2 regions of the Shewanella algidipiscicola genome follow, and region 1 is predicted to be linked to the other one. Evidence: riboswitches for the same ligand, from Rfam matches in the RefSeq annotation. Region 1 holds a riboswitch; the other holds the start of a gene.

The links. Region 1 has a riboswitch for lysine ahead of lysC (lysine-sensitive aspartokinase 3). Riboswitches for the same ligand answer to the same signal wherever they lie in the genome.
Region 2: linked by a shared signal. The riboswitch ahead of DN599_RS03495 (Na+/H+ antiporter NhaC family protein) and the one ahead of lysC (lysine-sensitive aspartokinase 3) in region 1 are both predicted to bind lysine.

The regions. Positions count from the first base shown of each region.
Region 1 is NZ_OXJV01000012.1:271,692-283,237, forward strand. It holds gene DN599_RS08655 (S9 family peptidase) at 1-1,507, shown strand, start outside; gene DN599_RS08660 (lysophospholipase) at 1,732-2,178, shown strand; gene arcA (two-component system response regulator ArcA) at 2,491-3,210, opposite strand; gene DN599_RS08670 (DUF3293 domain-containing protein) at 3,784-4,215, shown strand; lysine riboswitch at 4,335-4,511, shown strand; gene lysC (lysine-sensitive aspartokinase 3) at 4,643-6,001, shown strand; gene DN599_RS08680 (succinylglutamate desuccinylase/aspartoacylase family protein) at 5,998-7,104, shown strand; gene asnC (transcriptional regulator AsnC) at 7,222-7,683, opposite strand; gene rluA (bifunctional tRNA pseudouridine(32) synthase/23S rRNA pseudouridine(746) synthase RluA) at 7,811-8,488, opposite strand; gene DN599_RS08695 (hypothetical protein) at 8,583-8,870, opposite strand; gene DN599_RS08700 (class I SAM-dependent methyltransferase) at 8,900-9,430, opposite strand; gene DN599_RS08705 (hypothetical protein) at 9,405-9,815, opposite strand; gene DN599_RS08710 (2-hydroxyacid dehydrogenase) at 10,178-11,167, shown strand; gene DN599_RS08715 (dienelactone hydrolase family protein) at 11,300-11,546, shown strand, end outside.
Region 2 is NZ_OXJV01000001.1:781,426-792,971, forward strand. It holds gene DN599_RS03485 (M3 family metallopeptidase) at 1-2,015, shown strand, start outside; gene DN599_RS03495 (Na+/H+ antiporter NhaC family protein) at 2,384-3,952, opposite strand; lysine riboswitch at 4,031-4,247, opposite strand; gene DN599_RS03500 (electron transfer flavoprotein subunit alpha/FixB family protein) at 4,396-5,319, opposite strand; gene DN599_RS03505 (electron transfer flavoprotein subunit beta/FixA family protein) at 5,319-6,068, opposite strand; gene DN599_RS03510 (H-NS histone family protein) at 6,395-6,787, shown strand; gene rcsF (Rcs stress response system protein RcsF) at 8,382-8,768, shown strand; gene tsaA (tRNA (N6-threonylcarbamoyladenosine(37)-N6)-methyltransferase TrmO) at 8,882-9,610, shown strand; gene DN599_RS03525 (acyltransferase) at 9,621-10,238, shown strand; gene upp (uracil phosphoribosyltransferase) at 10,354-10,980, opposite strand; gene purM (phosphoribosylformylglycinamidine cyclo-ligase) at 11,193-11,546, shown strand, end outside.

The DNA of each region.
Region 1 (11,546 bases):
TGCCGATGGCATTAAGCTTACCGAGCAACGTTACCCTTATGCGGGCAAAAATAATGTCAGTATCGAACTGGGTGTGGTCAATATTGAAGATAACAACGTACGCTGGATTGATATCGGCCAAACCCCAGATAGCTACCTGCCTCGGGTTAAGTGGCTGCCAGATAGTCAGCATGTGTCATTTCAGTGGCAAAGCCGTGATCAACAGACCTTAGACCTACGCATTGCCGCTTTAAACGGTACCGCGGCACCTACAACGGTTATCAAAGAGCGCAGTAAGGCTTGGGTTAATTTAAACAACGATCTGCATTTCTTGAAACAGCAGCCACAACTGGTTTGGGCCTCGGAGCGTGATGGCTTTAATCATCTGTACCTATTTGATCTGCAAGGTAAGCTTATTAAGCAACTTACCAAAGGAACTTGGGCAGTCGATGAGGTGGAATATGTCGATGAGCAGGCTGGCTGGGTCTACTTTACGGGCCGCAAAAGCAGTGTCATCGAAAAGCACCTATACCGCGTGCCCTTAGCCGGAGGCGAAATAGAGCAAATTAGCCGCCGAGCGGGTATGCATGGGCCAGTATTTGCCGACAATCAGCCTATTTACCTCGATTACTTTAATAGTCTAGTGCAGCCGCCGCAGGTTAGTCTGCATGGTGCTAAAGGGGAGCGCTTGGCTTGGGTCGAGCAAAATAATGTCGATGAATCTCATCCCTTATATCCCTTCTTCGGTCAATGGCAATTACCTGAATTTGGTCAGATAAAAGCGCAAGATGGTCAAGCCTTGCAGTATCGTCTCTTTAAACCCACAGGCTTTGATGCCACCCAGCAGTATCCGGTTGTGGTGCGTGTGTACGGTGGCCCTCATGCTCAGTTGGTAGTCAATAGTTGGAGTGAACAAGACTACTTTACCCAGTACCTGCTGCAACAAGGCTTTATCGTGTTTCAGCTCGATAATCGTGGCTCGGCCCATAGGGGCACTCAGTTTGAACATGTGATCTACAAGCAACTTGGGCAAGCGGAAGTTGACGATCAAAAGGCGGGCGTCGATTATTTGCGTAGCTTAAATTATGTCGATGGTGACAACATTGCGATTTATGGTCATAGCTACGGCGGTTATATGGCCTTAATGAGTCTATTTAAAGCGCCCACGCATTTCAAAGCCGCGATTGCGGGTGCACCGGTAACTGACTGGGCCTTGTATGATACCCACTATACCGAGCGTTATTTGTCGCACCCAGGCAGCAATGCCGAAGGTTATGAAGCCAGCAGTGTACTGCCTTATGTCAAAGATTATCAGTCGGGATTGTTGATGTATCATGGCATGGCCGATGACAATGTGTTGTTTGAAAACAGCACGCGGGTTTATAAGGCGCTGCAAGATGAGGGCAAACTGTTTCAGATGATCGACTACCCCGGGTCTAAGCATTCGATGCGCGGCGAGAAAGTGAGAACGCATCTATACCGCTCGCTGGCCGATTTCTTAGATAAACAACTGAAACAGAAAGGTTAACGATAGTTTCTAGGCGGCAAGCTGGAATTTTTAGCGCTGCGTTAGAACAACAAGCCCTGTGGTTTGATATAAGTCACAGGGCTATTTGGGGAAAGGAATCACTAATTCTTATTTACTGCAGATGCCCTTTTTAGCCAGTTTTAGCTTTTTAATTTCTTGTTTTCCTTTTTCTTCTATGAGCTCAAGCCCAGCGCCACCAACAAAGGCACCAAATAATTGGGCCTGTGTATTTATTGGGGCATTCACTTGGCGCCAATGTCGCTGCGCAAATTAGCGCAAGACGACAGAACATTACTGGACAAGTATTAATTGCGCCTATGCATGACTTTAGTACCGGGTTAAAGAATTACGTCGCACAGGAATATTCATGGTATTACCGAATATTGGGCGAACAGCAATTACGCCAGATCACAGATACCGTTTTGCAGCAACGCAATATAACTCTTCAAGATACGGCAATAGCCCCTTTATTGACCCGTTCAAATACACCCACTTTATTGATAGCATCAGAGCAAGATTCGATAGCTCCAGCAAGTTACTTTAGCCATTTACAATCGCCAAACCTGCAGTTACATTTTTCCCAGAGGAGGACACATGCTGGTCTAGTGATGTTTAATAACCAAGAATTACAGCAGCTACAGGACTGGTTGCAAACCGTAGTTACGGAGTAACTTGGTCTGCAATATGACGCTAATCGCAAATATTGGGACAGGGGCAACCGTACTCATAATCCCTGTTTTTCGTCTATAAATACTAAGTTAGACTATCGCTGATCTAGCCAAAAATGTGCTGCAGATATCGCAGGGCAGGCGATGGGTAACCATGAGGTTTTAGCTTCAAATTAGCATATCCAAAAGCCACTCGGCCGGATTGAAATGATATCGAGCTGGATTCGAAGTCTAGCCCACAGTGGCATAAGTGTTCAGGACACAAAAAAGCCAGTCTCACGACTGGCTTTTTCATTGAATAACATAAGCGTAAGCTTATGCGTCTTCTAAATTACCACAGAAGCGGTAACCTTCACCGTGGATTGTCGCGATGATTTCTGGCGTATCTGGTAAGCTTTCAAAGTGCTTACGGATACGACGAATCGTGACGTCAACCGTACGGTCATGTGGCTTAAGCTCACGGCCGGTCATCTTCATCAGTAAGTCTGCACGAGTCAGGATCTTACCTGGGTTTTCAACGAAGTGAAGCATCGCACGAAATTCACTGCGTGGAAGCTTGTATGACTCGCCCTGTGGGCTAACCAATGAACGGCTGTTAATTTCTAAGCTCCAGCCGTTGAAACGGTAGTATTCTACCGCGCTCTTTTCTTCTGTTTCTACACCAGTGCTATTCACACGGGTCAACAAATTACGTGCACGAATTGTTAGCTCACGTGGGTTGAATGGCTTAGTGATGTAATCATCTGCACCAATTTCAAGGCCCAAGATCTTGTCAACTTCGTTATCACGGCCCGTTAGGAAGATTAGACCGATATTGTTTATTTCACGAAGTTCACGTGCCAACAAAAGACCATTCTTGCCTGGAAGATTAATATCCATAACGACGAGATTGATCTTGTTTTCTTGCATTGCTTTATGCATTTCTGCGCCGTCATTGGCTTCAGTTACCACATATCCTTCAGCCTCGAAAATACTTCTTAGCGTGTTCCGGGTAACGGCTTCATCTTCTACGATCAGAATGTGCGGATTTTGCATATTTATCTACCTAATATTTATTTACATCTGTGCTAACCATGAGCGCGGCGTGCGGTTGCGCCCTAACTTGTCGTGTTGAAAATTACCGAGTCACGTAGGTGCTTTCACTAAAACGACTGAAACCGCAACACACTTCATGATTAGTAAGGTATGCGTATCTCTTTGTTGAAAAAGATGCGCTAACTGTATCCACTACGATTAACAATAGTAGGAAATAGTTCCTTTAACTATTGAAATTTTCAAGTTTCAATATTAAAAGCGACAAAATCGCTCATATCTATAGGAAATTGACAACTTTTGATCACAGTGATTTAGACATGGCGTAACAAAAGTTGTTCATGCTTGACGAGTGGAAGTGAATCAACCGACGTATTGTACTCGTTTTAGTCATTTGTTAACAAATGAAATGTTAACAAATTTACGCTTAGATTTGATGTTTATCAATTTTTTATGGCTAATCTTTTGATTTTATGGTCATTAATTATAATTTAACAGAGATATAATCTGTTTGTTCTAGGCAGTTGAGATGATTTAACTATAATTATCGCACGCTAATTTAGGAATGTTCGGCGAATGAGTACCATAGATGACCATTTTTGGCACAGTTATCAGCATACCCAATTTCTATTGACCCAAGGGTTTTCTCCCGCCTTATCTTTCGCCATCATCACCGCACACAACCCAAGGGGACGAGTGTTGTCAGCGCCTCAAAATCGTCTGTTAGATAGTCAATTACAGCGACATATCATCGAACTTAAGCGTCCTTATCGTGCCATAATCGGGGCCTCTTATGACCGTCGTCATATGGAAAAAAGCTGGGCTGTCCCAATAGAGAAGCCATTAGCGGTGGCACTGGGCCGGCAGTTTAATCAAAATGCGATCTATTTTGTCGAAGGCGATCAGTTGCAATTGGTGCCTTGCTTACTTAATTACCCTGAGCTGACCATGGGCGCTTTTTCGGCGCGGGTTTGTCTGGTCAGTGAGTTACCCGAAATCCAATCTTAGTGCTGTTTTTAAATATGACGGTCACCTTGAAAGGATATTTACTCATATTGAATAAATATCGTTGACTTATTAGACAGATATTTGCTAATTTTCAACCATCTTGTGCGTCAATGCGCTTGAGATACAGAAGAGGAGCGTTAACTAGGTAGTAAGCATGAAGAGGCCAAACTCTGACGATTGCTTATGATGGAGATTAACGCCGAGATAGACAAGTGTTTGGTTTCGTTTGTTTATCGGTCGATATGGTTGAATCCTGTCGATTGTCACCTGTTTTTTGGTGGAGAGCTTCTGGTGGTGATCGCTATTTCCCGTCTTGGGGTGCGTAATCTTTGCACCAGGCTCTTCGAACGAAGTAAGTTCGGAGGTTTATCATGTTATCTATTCTTGTCGTGTCTTGTTACTGCTTCAATGTCGTTGAGGTGGGCTAATGTCGATTGTCGTAGCTAAATTCGGTGGTACATCCGTTGCTGACTACACAGCAATGAGTCGCTGTGCCGACATCATTATTGCCAATCCTAATACACGTATTGTAGTCGTGAGTGCCTCTAGCGGCGTCACCAATTTGCTGGTGGAGTTGACTCAAGCGCAGCTCGATGACGAGCGACGTCAACAGCTACTTAAGCAGATTGCCTCAATTCAATACCAAATCCTTGACCAACTCGGTCGTCCTGCAGAGGTTGCCGCTCACCTCGATGGCGTGCTCAGCCGTATCGCTATGTTAAGTGAGTCCTTGAGTCGTGAACGCTGCAAAGCCACCATGGATGAGTTGTTAGCACAAGGAGAGCAATGTTCAGCGGCGCTGTTTGCTGCTGTATTACGTGAAAAAGGTGAGGCGGCGTCAGCCTTTGATGTACGCCAAGTGATGCGCACCGACAGTCATTTTGGCCGTGCTGAGCCTCAAATTGAGCAGGTTGCAGCCTTATGCGCGGCGCATTTAGCCCCGCTGCTGGCCGAGCAGCGTATTGTTACTCAAGGGTTTATTGGGGCCGATGCACAGGGCGCCACCACCACATTAGGGCGTGGCGGTAGCGATTACTCGGCGGCATTATTGGCCGAGGCCCTTAAGGCATCGGCGGTCGAAATTTGGACCGATGTGGCTGGGATTTACACTACCGATCCACGCTTGGCCCCCAATGCACAGCCCATCGCCGAAATTAGCTTTAATGAAGCCGCTGAAATGGCGACTTTTGGCGCTAAGGTGCTGCATCCTGCGACCATTTTACCTGCGGTAAGGCAAAAAATTCAGGTGTTTGTGGGCTCGAGCAAAGAACCTGAACGTGGCGGTACTTGGATACGTCATCAAGTGAGTGATGAGCCTATTTACCGCGCCGTGGCCGTGCGCCGCGATCAAACCTTACTGAATCTACACAGTTTGCAGATGCTACATGCGCAAGGTTTCTTGGCTGAGACCTTTGCTACGCTAGCAAGGCACAAAATAAGTGTCGATTTGATCACGACCTCGGAAGTTAACGTGTCGTTGACCTTAGATAAAACCGGCTCTGATTCGGCTGGCAATAATTTGCTTAGTGAAGCGCTATTGCAAGAGTTGTCGCAGCATTGCCGGGTGCGTGTGGAAGATAATTTAGCCTTAGTGGCGATAGTGGGCAATAAAATTGCCTCTACACCTGGGGTATGCCGCCGAGTGTTTGAGGTGCTAGAGCCGCATAATGTGCGCATGATCTGCCAAGGAGCTAGCCCACATAACCTATGTGTGTTGGTTGCCGAAAGTGAGGCGGCGCAGGTGGTCCGCTCGTTACATGAAAATCTGTTCGAAGGTGCACGATGAAACCCACTCGTAGTACGTTGAAAATTGGCGAGTTGGCGACAGGGCAAGATCTCGAGTTGCCCATTTTTCAGTTTACGCCAGCCGTGATGTGTGGGCCGAGTGTCTATATTCAGGCGAATGTGCATGGCGCCGAGGTGCAGGGCAATGCGGTGATTTACCAGTTAATGCAGCAACTGGAAAACTGCGAGTTGCTCGGCAGTGTCACCTTGGTGCCACTCGCCAACCCTTTGGGGATTAACCAAAAAAGTGGTGAGTTTACCCTTGGGCGTTTTGACCCGATAACCGGGGTGAATTGGAATCGCGAATACTTAAATCATCATATCGATGTGGCCGCTTGGTATCGACAGCATGCCGAGTTAGACGATAACGCCTTGGTGGCGGCTTATCGCGCCATGTTGCTTGATAGCTGTCAGCAGCGTCTGCAGCATGAGTGGGGCGTGACGACGGGGCATCGCCAAGCGGTCACACTGCAGCATTTAGGGCATCAAGCGGATATCGTGTTGGATCTGCACACCGGGCCCAAGGCCTGCAAACATCTGTATTGTCCCGAATATGATAGTGAGGCCGCGAGGTTATTTTCGATAGCCCACACGCTATTTATGCCTAATGAGTTTGGCGGGGCGATGGATGAATCGATATTTTATCCTTGGTGGCAATTGTGTCAGTACCTAGCAGCGCAGGGGCGAGAATTAGCGCTACCTGTGTCTGCGTTTACCTTGGAGCTGGGCTCGCAAGAGCATATCGATCTCGCCGATGCACGCCTAGATGCCGATGGGATCATGGCGTATTTGAGTCATCGCGGTGTGGTTGCCGACCCCATTTTGCCCGCTAAGATGGCGCGGTATGGCTGTTATCTTCGTGACTATAAAAAATACCACTCCCCCATGGGGGGCATGGTGGAGTATACCGCTAAGTTAGGCGAGCCATTAGCCGCAGGTTCGCCTTTAGCGACTATTTTGCGGGTGGATCAGTATGGCTGTGGGTCTACATTAACCCCTTTATGCTTATCGCAAGCGTGCGTGCCGATTTTGCATTTTGCTTCTGCCTCGGTTTATCAAGGTACCGAGCTGTATAAAGTAATGACCCATGTATTTGAGCTCTAATGCACCGATATTCAAGCTATAAACCTGAGTTGTAAAGCGTCATAGGTTTTAGGTATTAGCGATGCCAGAGGTCGCCACTACCTATAGCGGACATCGCTGCTGCGTTATTGGTAACCTTTATGGTTTAACGGCACGAATAATCGGATTTTGTAGGCTAATTAAGGTTTCGGTAGATTGGATTTCATCAATCGATTGAATGCGGTTAATCAGCACATGCTGCAAACCATCGATAGACTGGCACATCACCTTGACAAAAATACTGTAGTTGCCCGTGGTGTAATAGGCTTCGGTCACCTCCTCTAACGCATTAAGCTTAGCTATGGCGGCAGGGTAGTCACCGGCGCTCTTAAGGTTAATGCCGATAAAACAGCACACATCGTAGCCTAGCGCCTTAGGGTTGACAGTGATCTGCGCGCCAGTAATGATGCCAGCTTGCTTCATCTTTTCTACTCGCACATGAATGGTGCCAGCACTGACACCAAATCGCTTAGCAAGCTCGGCAAAGGGGGTGCGTGCCTCTTGCATTAATGCCGACAGAATTTGATTATCTAATTGATCACGTTGAAATGAACTATCCACTAGTCAATACCGCTTTATGATTAATATTGTTTGCTAATCTACGATATTTTTTGAGTAACGGCTAACTTTTTAGGCCAATTAATGCCAATTTCAATAGCTAATAGCAGCCTAGTTAGGTTGTTGTTAGCTATTGCTGTTCGCTCGGCGTTGCAAATGGGATGTCTGTGCTAAAGGTCATCGGCTCACCGCTGTAGGGGTGATGAAGGGTTAGCGACTGGGCATGCAGCAGTAATCTAGGGGCGAGTCGTTTGGCTAATGCATCGGCGTAAAAGTTATCGCCAAGAATGGGGTGTCCCAAGGCCATCATATGTACCCGCAATTGGTGAGAGCGGCCAGTAATAGGCGTGAGTTTAACCAAGGTTGAGCGTTTCGCGCGGCTAATCACCTCGAAATGGGTGGTCGAGGGCTTACCTAATCTGTGATCGACTTTCTGTTTGGGGCGATTAGGCCAATCGCAGATCAGCGGCAGCTCAACGGTGCCGCTTTGGGGTTTAACATGGCCTGCGACGCGCGCGTAGTAGGTTTTGTGAGTTTCTCTGTCCCTAAATTGGCGTTTCAATTCGCGCTCGGCGCTGCGGCGCAGGGCAAGGACGATAATGCCAGAGGTTGCCATATCGAGACGATGTACTATCTGGGCGTTAGGGTGTTGGCTGAGTACGCGGGCAAAAACGCTGTCATGATAGGCGGGATCGCGCCCCGGGACTGAGAGCAGCCCAGAGGGTTTATTGAGCACGATGATATCTTTGTCTTGATGCACCACATCTAGCCAAGGCGTGGTGGGTGGAGTGTATACAAAATCTTTCATAGTCGGTTCGGTATTTTTAAGCGGCAGCCAAGATACCGTTTAGCGTCATGGCTCGCAAGCAAAACTCACCTGCAGCGGGTAAATTGGGCGCAGTTTACAGGCTATGGCCATTGACATGCATGATGGCAAAGGTCCAAACCACAAAAGCCAGCGACAGATGAATAAAGGCGTACAGAGCTTGATCGAGTCGCTCCATCCCTTTGGCCTGCCAAAGCAGTTGGCCATGCAGCAGGATATTGAGAGGAAACAACATAAACAGTGGGTAGAAACCAATAGGGCTAGCGTCCCCCAATAATGCCCTAGACAATAACGCCCAAACAACCATAAGCACGGTGATGAGCGGCGGCGCCGCTAAGCGATATTGCTGGGGATAGGGAAACATGTAACGTCCTTAATGCTGTGTTGATGAGGCTAAGCGCGTTTTTGCCCGATAAACTGGGCTTTATAGATGGGCTCATCCTCACAGCCTACATTACCTTCAAAATAGTGCAATATATCAAACTCATCGAATTGAGTGAGCAGCTCATCGGCTTGTAGCAAAAAAGCGGGGTTTTTAGGCCGGCCTACCTTGGCTTGCTCTGTAGTGAAGGTCTCGTAAATTAACAGTCCCTCTGGCTTAACACAGTGTTTTATTTGCTCAAATAGCGGTCTGTGTAGGTAGTTAAACACCAGTATTATATCAAACTCATGTACAGGCAGAGCGGGCGCGGAGCCATCTTCAAGATCATAAGCTAAGGCATGGCAGTGTGGAGGCAGCTTGGGTAAATTACTGATATCCTTGTCGATGAAGGTCACATTTGCCCCTTGCTGCGCGAACCATAACCCATTGCGGCCACCACCGCAGGCTAGATCTAATATCTGCAGCTGTGCAGGCTGAGCTAAATTGGGTAAATAGTGGCTAATTAAGGGGGCTACGTTAGCCTTTAATCTCTTTTTTTCCATCGATACGTCGCCTGTGAATAATTGAGTAGTGGCGTAATCCTGCTGGCCCATGGGAGACCACGACCGACAATAATACAATGACGATGAGTAGTTCGGGTTTATAATTGGCCAACGGAATAAATAAACTTAATAATCCTAGTTTTACTATAGTGAGTACGCCCTTTAGTTGGATAAGCCAGCGCCAGTCACGCATGATCTCCCACAGCATTAATAGACTGCCCGATCCCATCGCAAGTATCCAGTATAGGCTCCAGTCGGCTTTGGCTACCCCTAATAAAATCCCTCCGCCGGCCCCGGTAATGCCTAAAATATGTATGGCGCGTAAACTGGTTTTACTCAGGCGTTGTAACCAAAACTGTTTTTCAGAAATCGATTGTCGTCCCATAAGATCAATGGCATCAATAAGTTTGTCTTGAGCTTATCAGGAAATCATGGCAAAGCACATTGGCGCCCTGTTGCGAGAGAGTTTTCGTGATGAAGCTTGCGGTTTTATCATGGGGTTGGGTAATTATATTGACTTGCCATGATCAGTGGTCATGATCCAAGTGTAATGCCTGAGTTATAATGATCTCTTACACTGATTTTATCTTTATTAGAATGTGGACATTAGGCTATATCGCTATGAGCCTTGGAGGGCAGAATGATAACCCGAATATACAAGGGGTAACCGCTTGTTAGGGTTAGCATTGACGCTAGGAACACTCTTTTTCTGTGACCTATGGTCACGCACATTATTGGGAATCAAATATGAAAATTGGTTTTTTTAGTGCTAAGCACTACGACATGGAGCATTTCAATCGCACCAACACAGCTTTTGGCGCCCGCATAGAGTATTTTGATTCTCGTCTGTGCATGAAAACAGTAAAGTTGGCCTTAGGTTTTGAGGTGATTTGTGCCTTTGTTAACGACTCTCTGTGCGAAGAGGTGTTGGTTGAACTGGCTAAAAACGGCACCAAGATTATCGCCATGCGTTGTTCTGGTTTTAACAACGTCGATTTAGTGGCAGCGCAGCGGTTAGGGTTAAAAGTGGTTAACGTACCGGCTTACTCGCCAGAATCGGTGGCCGAACATACGGTTGCGCTGATGTTGACGCTTAATCGCAAGGTGCATAAAGCCTACCAACGTACTCGAGATGCAAACTTTTCGCTCGAAGGGTTGGTTGGCTTTAATATGCATGGCCGCACTGTCGGCGTTATTGGCACGGGTAACATCGGCTTAGCCACCATTAAGGTGCTGTTAGGCTTTGGTTGTAAAGTGGTCGCGTACGACCCATACCCTAACCAAGCTGTTATTGATTTAGGCGTGCCCTATTTATCCCTCGATGAGCTCTATCCCCAATGCGATATTATCAGCTTGCATTGCCCGCTTACCCAAGATAATCACCATCTGTTAAACCAAGAGAGTTTTGCCAAGATGAAACCTAAAGTCATGGTGATCAACACCAGCCGTGGCGGCCTGCTCAATGCGATGGATGCCATGGAGGCATTAAAAGAGGGCAAAATTGGATCTTTGGGCTTAGATGTTTATGAAAACGAAAAGGAGCTCTTTTTCGAAGATAAGTCTAATGAGATCATTCAAGACGATGTGTTCAGACGTTTGTCGGCCTGCCATAACGTGATTTTTACTGGTCACCAAGCCTTCTTAACCGAAGAGGCGTTGGGGTCAATTGCCCTGACCAGCTTAACCAATATTAAGCAGCTGCTTGATGGCGAGGATTGTCCTAACCAGCTTTATTAACCTTAATAAACCGCGATTGATCCTGGCGCTTATGACGCAGTTTTAACGCCATGGTTAACGATGAGTTTTACCTGACATTCTCCCCTTAGGCTGATAAATTATAAGTACATTTATTAGCCCGAGGGCATGAGTATGATGGTTAAACAGGCTGTTCACGATATCGATACCCCCACAGGTCCCATGAGATGCTATCTCTACCGTCCCGATGCCGAAGGGCCGTTTTCGACCATCATCTTCTATTCTGAAATTTTCCAGCAAACGGCACCTATTGCGCGCGCCGCCGCAATCATGGCTGGTCATGGTTTTGTGGTGTTGGTGCCCGAAGTGTTTCACGAACTTAACCCGCTAGGTACTGTGTTGGCTTACGATGATGCGGGCA
Region 2 (11,546 bases), on a different contig from region 1:
AACCCAGTGCGCTTCAATATCAAGCGCCTGATTTTAACATCATTAAGGATGAGCATTTTAAACCTGCGCTAGAACAAGGCATTAAAGAGCATTATCAACAAGTACTCGCGATTGCCAATAACAGCGAAGCACCAACATTTGAAAACACCATAGTCGCACTAGAAACCAGCGGCGAACTGCTAAACCGTGCTTCAAAGGTGTTTTATAACTTGGCGGGCACAGATAGCAACCCAACAATGCGTAAAATCCAAGGTGAAATGGCGCCCAAAATGGCCGCTCATTCAGACAATATTCACCTTAACGCACCATTATTCGCTCGCATCGACAGCCTCTATCAACAGCGCAGCACCTTAGGTTTGACCAACGAGGAAGTACGCCTCATCGAGGTTTATCACCAACGCTTTGTCATGGCTGGCGCCAAATTAACCGATGAGCAAAAAGCACAAATTCGCGTGCTTAATGAAGAACAATCGACACTGACCAATGAATTTAGCCAGCGCCTAATGCGCCTGACCAAAGAGATTGCGGTGGTTGTTGATGATGTCGATCAATTAGCGGGCTTGTCTGACAGTGAAATTCGCGCCGCCAAAGCCGATGCAGCGGCTCAAGGCCATGAAGGCAAATACCTGCTTAGCATCACCAATACTACGCGCCAACCTGTATTAGCTAAGCTTGAAAACCGTGAGTTACGCCAGCGTGTATGGCAAGCCTCATCGACCCGAGGTATGCAGGGTGAAAACGAAACGGCTTCATTGGTTGCTCGTCTTGCACAACTTCGCGCCGAGCGCGCCGCACTACTGGGCTACAAGAGCTGGGCTGACTATCGCCTAGCACCGCAGATGGCTAAAAATCCCGAAGCGGTTTACAAGATGTTTGGCTCTATGGTGCCAGCCGTTGTCGCTAATACTCAAAAAGAAGCCGACGATATTCAGGCGATGATCAATAAAACCGGTGGCGATTTTACCCTAGCGCCATGGGACTGGGCGTTTTATGCCGAAAAGGTACGTCAAGAGAAGTTTAATCTTGATGAAAGTTCCATCAAGCCTTATTTCGAGTTCAATCGAGTATTAACTGACGGCGTATTTTTCACACTGGAATCGCTTTACGGCGTGACCTTTAAGCCCCGTCCCGATCTTCCTGTGTACCATGAAGATGTGAAAGCCTATGAGATGTTTGATACTGACGGGACTTCGATGGCGATTTTCTACGGCGATTACTTTGCCCGTGAAGGCAAGCGTGGCGGTGCATGGATGAGCTCATTTGTAGCGCAATCAAAACTGCTTAACAATAAGCCTGTGGTGGTTAACGTGATGAACATCAAGAAGGCGCCAGAGGGAGAGCCCACCTTCGTTAGCTACGATGAAGTGACCACTATGTTCCACGAATTGGGTCATGGCACTCACGGTATGTTCTCTAAAGTCACTTACCCTAGCCTATCGGGCACTGCGGTCTCTCGTGATTTTGTCGAGTTCCCATCGACTTTCGAAGAAGACTGGGCAGCCCACCCTAAGGTGTTAGCTAACTATGCTAAGCACTATGAGACTGGTGAGGTGATCCCTGATGAATTGCTGCAAAAATTACTTAAATCGCGCAGCTTCAATCAAGGCTTCGATACCCTAGAGTATATGGCCGCCGCATTAGTAGATTTAGAATGGCACTCACTACCTGCTGACGCACCATTACAAGATGTAGCGAATTTCGAAGCTAACGCGCTGGAAAAACATGGCATCAATATCGCTGCCGTACCACCACGCTATAAGTCGACCTATTTTGCTCATGCCTTCCCCGGTGGATACTCGGCCAGTTACTACGCCTATATGTGGAGTGAGATCTTAGCGGCCGATGCGTTCGCCTACGTGCAAACCCAAGGTGGATTAAACCGCGACATTGGCATGAAGTACCGTAAGACCATTCGTGAAGTGGGTAACAGTGTGCCACCAATGGAAGCCTACAAAGCCTTCCGTGGACAAGCACCGACCACAGAAGCGTTACTTAAGCGTCGTGGTTTAAACTAAAGCTATTCACGCTAAGCCCATTAAAAATGCCGCTATGATTAGCGGCATTTTTTTATCATTGATTTAGCCTTAGCGGATCATGATGATATCGTCGGCTTTGCGGCCTGATAGCGAAGCACACTTATCACAAACAGCACAATTACCACAAACAGCACACTGCTGGCACCTAAGCCTGCAGCCAGTGATTCGGTAAAGCCTAGCACCACATAGCCACCTAAGCATATCCCGGCGACAATAAGCGCGTAAGGTTACTGCGTAAATACACTGAGCCTTGCGGTTTACACTACAGTGACTCATGCAACGCCCATAAAAATGCCGCTATGATTAGCGGCATTTTTTATCACTGGTTTCGCCCTAGCGGAACATGATTATATCGTCGGCTTTGCGGCTTGATAGCGAAGTACAACCACACTTATCACAAACAGCACACTGCTGGCACCTAAGCCTGCAGCCAGCGATTCGGTAAAGCCTAGCACCACATAGCCACCTAAGCTTATCCCGGCGACAATAAGCGCGTAAGGTAACTGAGTTAATACATGGTCGATGTGATGACAATTGGCGCCTGTTGACGACAAAATGGTGGTATCGGAGATCGGTGAGCAGTGATCGCCAAATACCGCGCCCGCTAATACAGCTGCCAGCATAGGTAGCATCATATTGGTGTGGGTGCCCATGGCCATATCGGCGGCAATCGGCAACATGATGCCGAACGTGCCCCAGCTGGTGCCCGTTGAAAACGCGGTCAATCCGGCCAAAATAAATAATACCGCAGGCAGTAATGCAAAGGGGATATTACCCGTAGCTAGGCTGGCCATATATTTACCCGTTTCCATCTGACCAATCACACCGGCAATCGTCCAGGCAAACAGTAAGATATAGATAGCAGGTAACATAGAGCGTGCGCCCGCAATCATCCCCTTAAGGATTAATGATTTATCTAAGCCTTGACTGAGCACTAACAGTAATGTGGCCACCAAGCCAATGATCGCCCCAAAAAACAGTGATGAAGCCACATCGGTCTTTTCAAAGGCGCCAATTAAGGTAAATGGCAGATTTTCGGCAGCTAACGCATCGGCACCGCTGCTGATCATAAAATAGATAGTGGCGGCAACCAGTACGGTAATGGGTAAAAATAATCCTGAAATTTTCCCCGAATCGGCTTCAGGCAGATCGCTATTGGCCCCTGGTGGTAGCCCTTTAGATTCATCATACAGATGGCCCTTTTGGGCGTTAAGCTCATGCTGGCGCATGGGGCCAACATCGAGCCCCATAAAAGCGACACATAATAGGAGTAACAGCGCAAAGATGGCGTAGAAGTTCATCGGGATCATCTGAATAAACACGCTTAGATGCCCCGTATCGGCAAAACCATGTGCCGTTAAAATACCGCCAATCAGCGCAATAATATACGCCCCCCAACTCGATACTGGTGAGATAACGCAGATTGGGGCTGCGGTCGAATCCAGCAGATAGGCCAGTTTACTGCGCGAAATGTAATAGCGATCCGTTAACGGCCTTGCCACACTGCCGACAACTAAACTATTGAAATAATCGTCAATAAAAACCACGCAACCTAAAAACATGGTCAGCAACTTAGCATCTCGTTTATTACGAATATGCTGACGAGCCCAATCGGCAAATGCCTTAGCAGCGCCGCTGACAGTGATCAACGCAGTGATCATCCCTAGCAAGATAAGGAAGCCAAGAAGATAGACATTCCAGCTATTTAGGGCGCCATCGTCCCAAAATAACCCTGTCACCTGCTTAGTAAGGTAGTGTCCTGAGTCTACTACTGAGTAATCGGTAATAAAAACCGCACCAAGCAGAATGCCCACCCCAAGCGAAAGTAATACTCGACGAGTAAAAATCGCCAGCAAAATAGCCACCACAGGGGGCAGCAAGGAAAGCGCCGAATCGGCGTAACTCAAAGTTGTCATTGTTTTATATTGTCTTCGTTAAAATACGAATGGAGGGCAACTGAACTGGTGGGATATAGCAAAAGATATTACACCTGTCCTATCAGTAGCGCTCCATAGTGATACCAGTTGTCGGTATACCTTCTTTTTATCATTCCGGATAAAAAGCACTATGGCAGTGCTGCCTCTATTCGATGACAGCCCCAGCAGTGAGCTTTGATGAACTCAACCACTTCGGCATCAAATCCTTTCCTATTCGCTATACGGCATCACCCTAACGAATACTACTAATATTTAATGCACCTCTACGTCTCAGGACGCCTACCAATTTCACTATCGGCAGGCGTGACGCACATAAAAACACAAGCGGCTTTAAGGATGCTACCTTAAAGCCGCCCAACGTGATCTATATCACACTAAGTTTTAAATGAACACCAAGACGTTCACTAAGTACTTACAATTAATTAAAGAAGTGCCACTAACTTAGGTACTGCATCAAACAGATCGGCTTCTAAACCATAATCGGCCACTTGGAAAATAGGCGCTTCTGGATCCTTGTTGATAGCCACAATCACCTTAGAATCCTTCATCCCAGCCAAGTGTTGAATCGCACCCGAGATCCCAACGGCAATGTACAGATCTGGCGCAACAATCTTACCCGTTTGTCCCACTTGCAGATCGTTAGGCACATAACCCGCATCCACCGCCGCACGAGATGCCCCTAAAGCGCCACCCAATTTATCAGCAAGCTGCTCTAATATCGCAAAATTCTCAGCACTGCCCATTGCACGGCCGCCCGACACCACAACCGATGCAGCGCCTAAATCTGGGCGCTCTGATTCAGTCAATGTTTGTGAAACAAATTCAACATTACTGGTAAAAACACCACCAAGAGTTTGCTCGGCTGCTACGCCATCATTGCTTACGGCGTCAAATGCACTCACGCGTACCGTCATCACCTTGATGGCATCTAAACTCTGCACGGTTGCCATCGCGCTACCAGCATAAATTGGGCGCACAAAGGTATCTTCACTGACCACTTCAACCACTTCAGACAGTTGTGCCACATCAAGCAAGGCAGCCACGCGAGGAAGCACATCTTTACCTAGGCTCGAGGCCGAAGCCAAAATATGTTGATAATCGTTGGCGATAGAGACCACTAACGCCCCTAAGTTTTCGGCGATGCCATGGGCATAAGCGCCATTGTCAGCCACTAACACATTGCGCACACCGCTCAATTGCTTAGCCGCCTGGGCCACAGTGGCACAGTTTTCACCGGCGACTAATAGATCCACATCGCTACCAATTTGGTGTGCACACGCTACCACTTTGGCCGTGTCTAGTTTTAGACTCGTGTTATCATGTTCTGCTATTACTAGAATCGCCATTAGATCACCTTCGCTTCATTTTTTAGCTTTTCAACCAGCTCCTCAACAGAAGCCACCATCACGCCCGCCTTACGCTCTGCAGGTGGAGTGACTTTTAACACGTTCTGATGCTGCTTTAGCTCAACGCCAAGACTGTCGACAGTGATGGTCTCCAGTGGTTTGCGTTTTGCTTTCATAATATTGGGTAATTTGGCGTAACGAGGCTCGTTCAAACGTAGATCTGTCGTAATAATAGCTGGCAGTGGCATCTTCAACGTTTGTAGTCCGCCGTCGATTTCGCGAGTCACCACCACAGTGTCACCCTCGACCTTCACCTCTGAAGCAAAAGTCGCTTGCGGCATGCCAGCTAATGCTGCCAACATCTGGCCGGTCTGATTGTTATCGCCGTCAATAGATTGCTTGCCCAGTAAAATAAGCTGCGCTTGCTCTTGGGCCTGAATCGCATTAAGCAGCTTGGCAATGGAAAGCGGCGCAAGTGCTTCGTCAGTTTCGACATGAATACCACGATCGGCACCCAATGCCATGGCGGTTCGCAGTTGCTCTTGGGCAGCCTTAGGGCCTATAGTTGCCACGACGATTTCAGTGACAATACCCGCTTCTTTTAACCGAACCGCTTCTTCTACGGCAATTTCACAAAATGGGTTAATCGCCATTTTAAGATTTGCGGTATCGACGTTGCTATTGTCAGCATTCACCCTGACCTTCACATTGGCATCGACGACGCGTTTAACTGGCACCAATACTTTCATAAGGCTTCCTTCTTACTATCTTTTTATGTTGAATAAAAAAGTGCATAGCAAAACTATCACAAACTTAAGCCACTTTACGTGCTGTTGACGTTAACGTCAACAAGAACGCAACGAGAAATCTACAAACGAAAAATGACACAAAACGTCAATATAAAAGGGACTACGTTCACTTTTCCCCATCAATTTTAATGAAATTAGACTCTGCATTAATAAAATGACTATATATAGCAAAATAATTATTTAATTCGTTTGATTAAGACGGTATTAGTTTCTATTATTATCACTGAAATCCTATTCACAATTATATTTAAGTGGGACACCATAATATGAGCGAATTTCTAGATATATTGACGCATGGCCGTCGTTTTAAAGCTGCGGTAAAAGAGTTATCAGTAGAAGACTTAAAAGATGTTGCCAGCAAACTAGAAAAGATTATTACCGATAAAGAGAAGCAGGCTGAAGAAGAAAGCGCAGCTATCGCTGAACGCAATGCTAAAATTGAAGAGATCCGTCTTCAAATGGAAGCCGTTGGTTTATCAGTTGATGATTTAGGCGCTGTAGCTGCTAAAAGTGCACCGAAAAAACGCGCACCTCGTCCACCTAAATATAAAATCGAAGTCGATGGTGAAACCATCACTTGGACAGGTCAAGGTCGAACGCCAACCGTATTTAAAAATGAATTAGAAAAAGGCCGTAGCCTAGAAGAGTTTCTTATCTAGTCGCACAAACGAACATTGCTGAGATCATCAGCAGTGATTTAATAGCAGCAAGCCAACGTTTATGCGTTGGCTTGTTTTTTATAAGAAACAGTATACTAAGCAAATTAAGCGTTGCTAATATTCTTTTTATCCCTCCTTCAGATATCTCCAATAATAACTTTTAGCAAAAACCTTATACCCACACCATTTAATCGCTGCATACATGGACTCAACTTCTCTAGCTAATTTAAAATGGGTTCGTGTCGAAAGGGTGATTGCTTTCTAAATCTAAGTCCTTTTACTTTTAAATCAATACCAAGTAAAAATATGACACCTAAGAAGCCCTGCTCACACGTGGCTGTGGAATCTAGCAATAACACATTACACTAGACATCAACAGACGGTTATACTGTTGATATATATACCTTAAATTATCGTTGCGACTATAGTAAATGCTCAAGGGGAATAGCGATAGTGACTAATTATTAGGACACTCAGGACTGCAAAATTACCAGCATGATAACGACCCTAACAAGACGACTTTAGCGCTTACCGCAGTATTAGAGACAAACGAAAACAGTCATCATAACTTTATGTCAAATGGTGAAACATAACTAATGAAACGCATATAAAGTCAATATAAAAGGTGTTGATATTGATTGAAGCAATGAAGTGAATCAACACAGAAAAAAGCGAGTTATCAACCATGTTAAAACTGCCAGTCGGTTCATCACACTCGAATGTCCAATAATCGGCTTGTTATCGCTAGCATTGCCCTCCTCTATCTATAGATGATGGCAATGCTGACAGTTCAGCGCCTACAAATGTGACTGACCACAGATAAAAATAAAGAGATTCACAAGACAAATGCATTAATACACTTAATAAGTGCAGGGGTTTAATAATATCACCTCGAGTAGTGAATCGATCCATAAATGAATCATCGATGAATTTATCCCGATGAAACGGCACATAGACATGGCATATAGGACAGTGATCGGCAATGTTTTGTTCGCCCCATAACGCCAATATCTATATTTATTTAAAGTCTTTCACTTTGGCGTTGAATTAGGGGCTGTGTTAATGGTCAATGGATGGACATAGCTTTTCAGATGAGCCGCGCTTAATGTCACTATGGTGTTTACACATTAAAATTTGAAGCGATAATTTACCTACACGCTTTCATGCCGCTACAACCCCACTTTACGCCTGTTATTACTGAATCATAATCGATATAACATCATGGCCAATCGTTAACTTAAGGCTATTATTAACACGAGGAAAATAATGGGGCCGCGACAATATAGACGACGCTTACAAGGCCAATTTTACACTCACATACGCAAATATGGTTTATTCGCCCCGCTCATGGCTTATCCCGTTCACCGTCAGAAGCTCAATAATTTCACGCAGGCGATAATCAAGCTGGTTATTTTTAAGGTGTCTTATCGATCTCGTTCAAAGCCATTTTTCCGCTTATGATTAAGATAGATGAGAACAATCACCAACAACAACTTTATCAAGCTTAACTAAAACGGTAGTATTTCTACCTTAAACAGTACAATGTGAATGATGAACTGACATTTGACTGCCACAACATACACAGGCCATTAGCATGAAAAAAATCACCCTTGCCCTATTTGCTTTACTCCTTGCTGGTTGCGCCAGTGAATACACTTTTAATAGCAATTTAGATGGCCAAGCCATTAACGACTATTTTAAAGTGGGAGAGGTCACCCTCTATCCAGAGGGTACTGAGCCAACAGTGCCTTATGAACTCAAAGGTATGGTCGAGGGCGAATCTTGCCAAGAGCGCCCAAATGATGCGCCTGCCTCCATGGGAGCAGCACGCACAGCAGCACGCTACGCCGCCGCCGATAAAGGCGCCAATGGTCTGCTCATTAAACGATGTGTGATGTTTGACCAGCCCAGCAAAACCTGCGTAACTCAAACCTTGTGCGTAGGCCAAGCCATTCTGATTCAAACCAACACAGACAAATAAAACCTTGGCAGGAGTCAAGGTAAACTAAAGCCTTATCAATCAGGCTTTAGTTCCCTGCCCTTTACCGATGAAGCCAAGCTTCATATTATCTTGCGGTTAACCGAGCGAGTTGAATGACTTTTAGCAGCAAAATTCAGGCGGTGGCCATTTGCCACACCCCTTATAAACAAAAATTCGGCATTCCAAGACAACCAGGGCTGGTCAGTGCCGCTAGGGGGTTTGTCGAACTACAGCCTCCATTTAATCATATCGATACCGTGCGTGGATTAGAGCAATACTCGCATATTTGGCTGTTATTTAGCTTTCATGAAAACTTAGCTCAAGGCTGGAAAACCACGGTTAGACCGCCAAGGTTAGGCGGCAATGAAAAGCTAGGGGTGTTTGCCACTCGATCCACGTTTCGCCCTAATGGCATCGGGCAATCGGTAGTGAAACTGCATGGGATCCACCAACAAAAAGGCAAAGTGATGCTTGAGATCTCAGCAATGGATCTGCTCGATGGAACGCCCATCATAGACATTAAACCTTACATCCCTTTTTCAGATGCGATTGATGACGCCCAAGGCGGTATCGCCCATGACGCACCTATCTTAGCCAAGGTGCATTTTACCGATACCGTGCAGCAGCAACTGAGCCAGTACCAGCAAAGCCAGTACCCTAACCTGCAAGCCATAATTGAGGGAGTCCTAGCCCAAGATCCACGTCCAGCTTATAAAAGAGCCAAGGCCGATCCCAAGCAATATCAGGTGGCGCTCTATGATTTAGATATTCTCTGGCGAGTGATAGATGGTTCTATTCACGTGGAGGCGATCCGCCCTTCCAATGTGCAAAAACCTGTTTAGATGACTGACCATGACTGACATTATCGATTATCAAGCCCAGCACAAACAGCGTCTCGCTTACATGCCTTGGCTCTATTTTTCACTTAAGCCGAAACATTTAAGCTGGGCTCAACCCTGGCAAGCAGCCATTCAACAGCACCTGATGGCGGTTGAAACCGTTAGCATAGGTAAACACTGCTTTATTGCGCCACAGGCGCAGCTGTTTGCTGAGCCCGGGCGCGATATTATTATTGGCGACCAATGCATGATAGCCGCCGATTGTTTTTTACATGGGCCGATCATTTTAGGTCGCGAGGTGGCGATCAATCACGGCTGCTCGCTCGATGGTGGACGTGGCAAAATTATTATTGGCGACCAAACCCGCATCGCCAATAACGTCACCATTTACGCCTTTAATCATGGCATGTCGCCCACCATGCCCATCTACCAGCAAAATGCCCACTCAAAGGGCATCGTTATCGGCAAAGATGTATGGATAGGAGCTCAGGCCGGCATCGTCGATGGTGTCACGATTGGCAACTGCGCCGTGGTCGGCATGGGCTGTATCGTCACTAAAGATGTGCCTGATTATGCGATTGTGGCAGGTAATCCGGCTAAGGTGATTGGCGACAGAAGAGATAAAGCCTAATCGTGCAATCATTACGGCTCAATAGCAGACTCGATAGCACACAATAAAATAAAAAAAATCCGATCACCAATGGCATCGGATTTTTTATCGCCACACGGTTTACACCGTCCGCATGTTATTTAGTGCCGAAAATTTTATCACCAGCATCACCCAGACCTGGCAAGATATAACCTTGCTCGTTGAGGCAATCATCGATAGATGCAGTAAATAGCTCGATATCAGGATGGGCTTTCTCTAGTGCAGCAACACCTTCTGGCGCAGCGACCAACACCAAGGCTTTAATTGAGGTGCAACCACGGGCTTTTAATAAGTCGATAGTGGCGATCATTGACCCGCCCGTTGCCAACATAGGGTCGACCACAAGCGCGATACGCTCATGCATGTTGCTGGCTAACTTTTCAAAGTAAGTCACTGGCTGCAAGGTTTCTTCGTCGCGGTAAAGACCAACTACCGAAATACGCGCACTCGGTACGTGCTCAAGTACACCATCCATCATGCCTAAACCCGCACGTAAAATAGGCACCACAGTGACTTTTTTACCTTTAATTTGATCGATTTCAACTGGACCATTCCAACCGTCAATGGTCACTTTCTCAGTTTCAAAGTCTGCGGTCGCTTCATAGGTTAATAAGCTTCCTACTTCTGCTGCTAACTCGCGAAAACGCTTAGTACTAATATCCCCTTCACGCATTAATCCAATTTTATGACGGACCAAAGGGTGTTTAACTTCGACTACTTTCATCGTTTTCTCCTGATGCATATTTGTGTTTTTTGAGCAAATTGCACCGATTTTAGTAGATTTGTCCAAATTGGAAAACATAAAGTTTTATAAACACGGTAAATCGTGAGCTAAGTCCGTTTCAATATTCAAAATCATCACTTTCGAGCGCCTCCACAAACTGATAGAATGCGGCGCATAAAAATCCAATAACGATGTACCCGAGAGGATCCTCCGTGAGCACTCCTACCCAACTAAGCTATAAAGACGCAGGTGTTGATATCGACGCAGGCAACGCCCTGGTAGACAATATCAAATCTGCTGTAAAACGTACCCACCGCCCAGAAGTTATGGGCAACCTCGGTGGCTTTGGTGCCCTTTGCGAGCTACCAACTAAGTACAAACATCCAGTTCTTGTTTCTGGCACCGATGGTGTAGGTACCAAGCTTAGACTGGCCATCGATTACAAAAAACACGACAGTGTCGGTGTTGATTTAGTGGCCATGTGCGTGAACGATTTAATCGTTGCCGGCGCAGAGCCACTGTTCTTCCTCGATTACTACGCCACTGGCAAACTGGATGTTGCAACG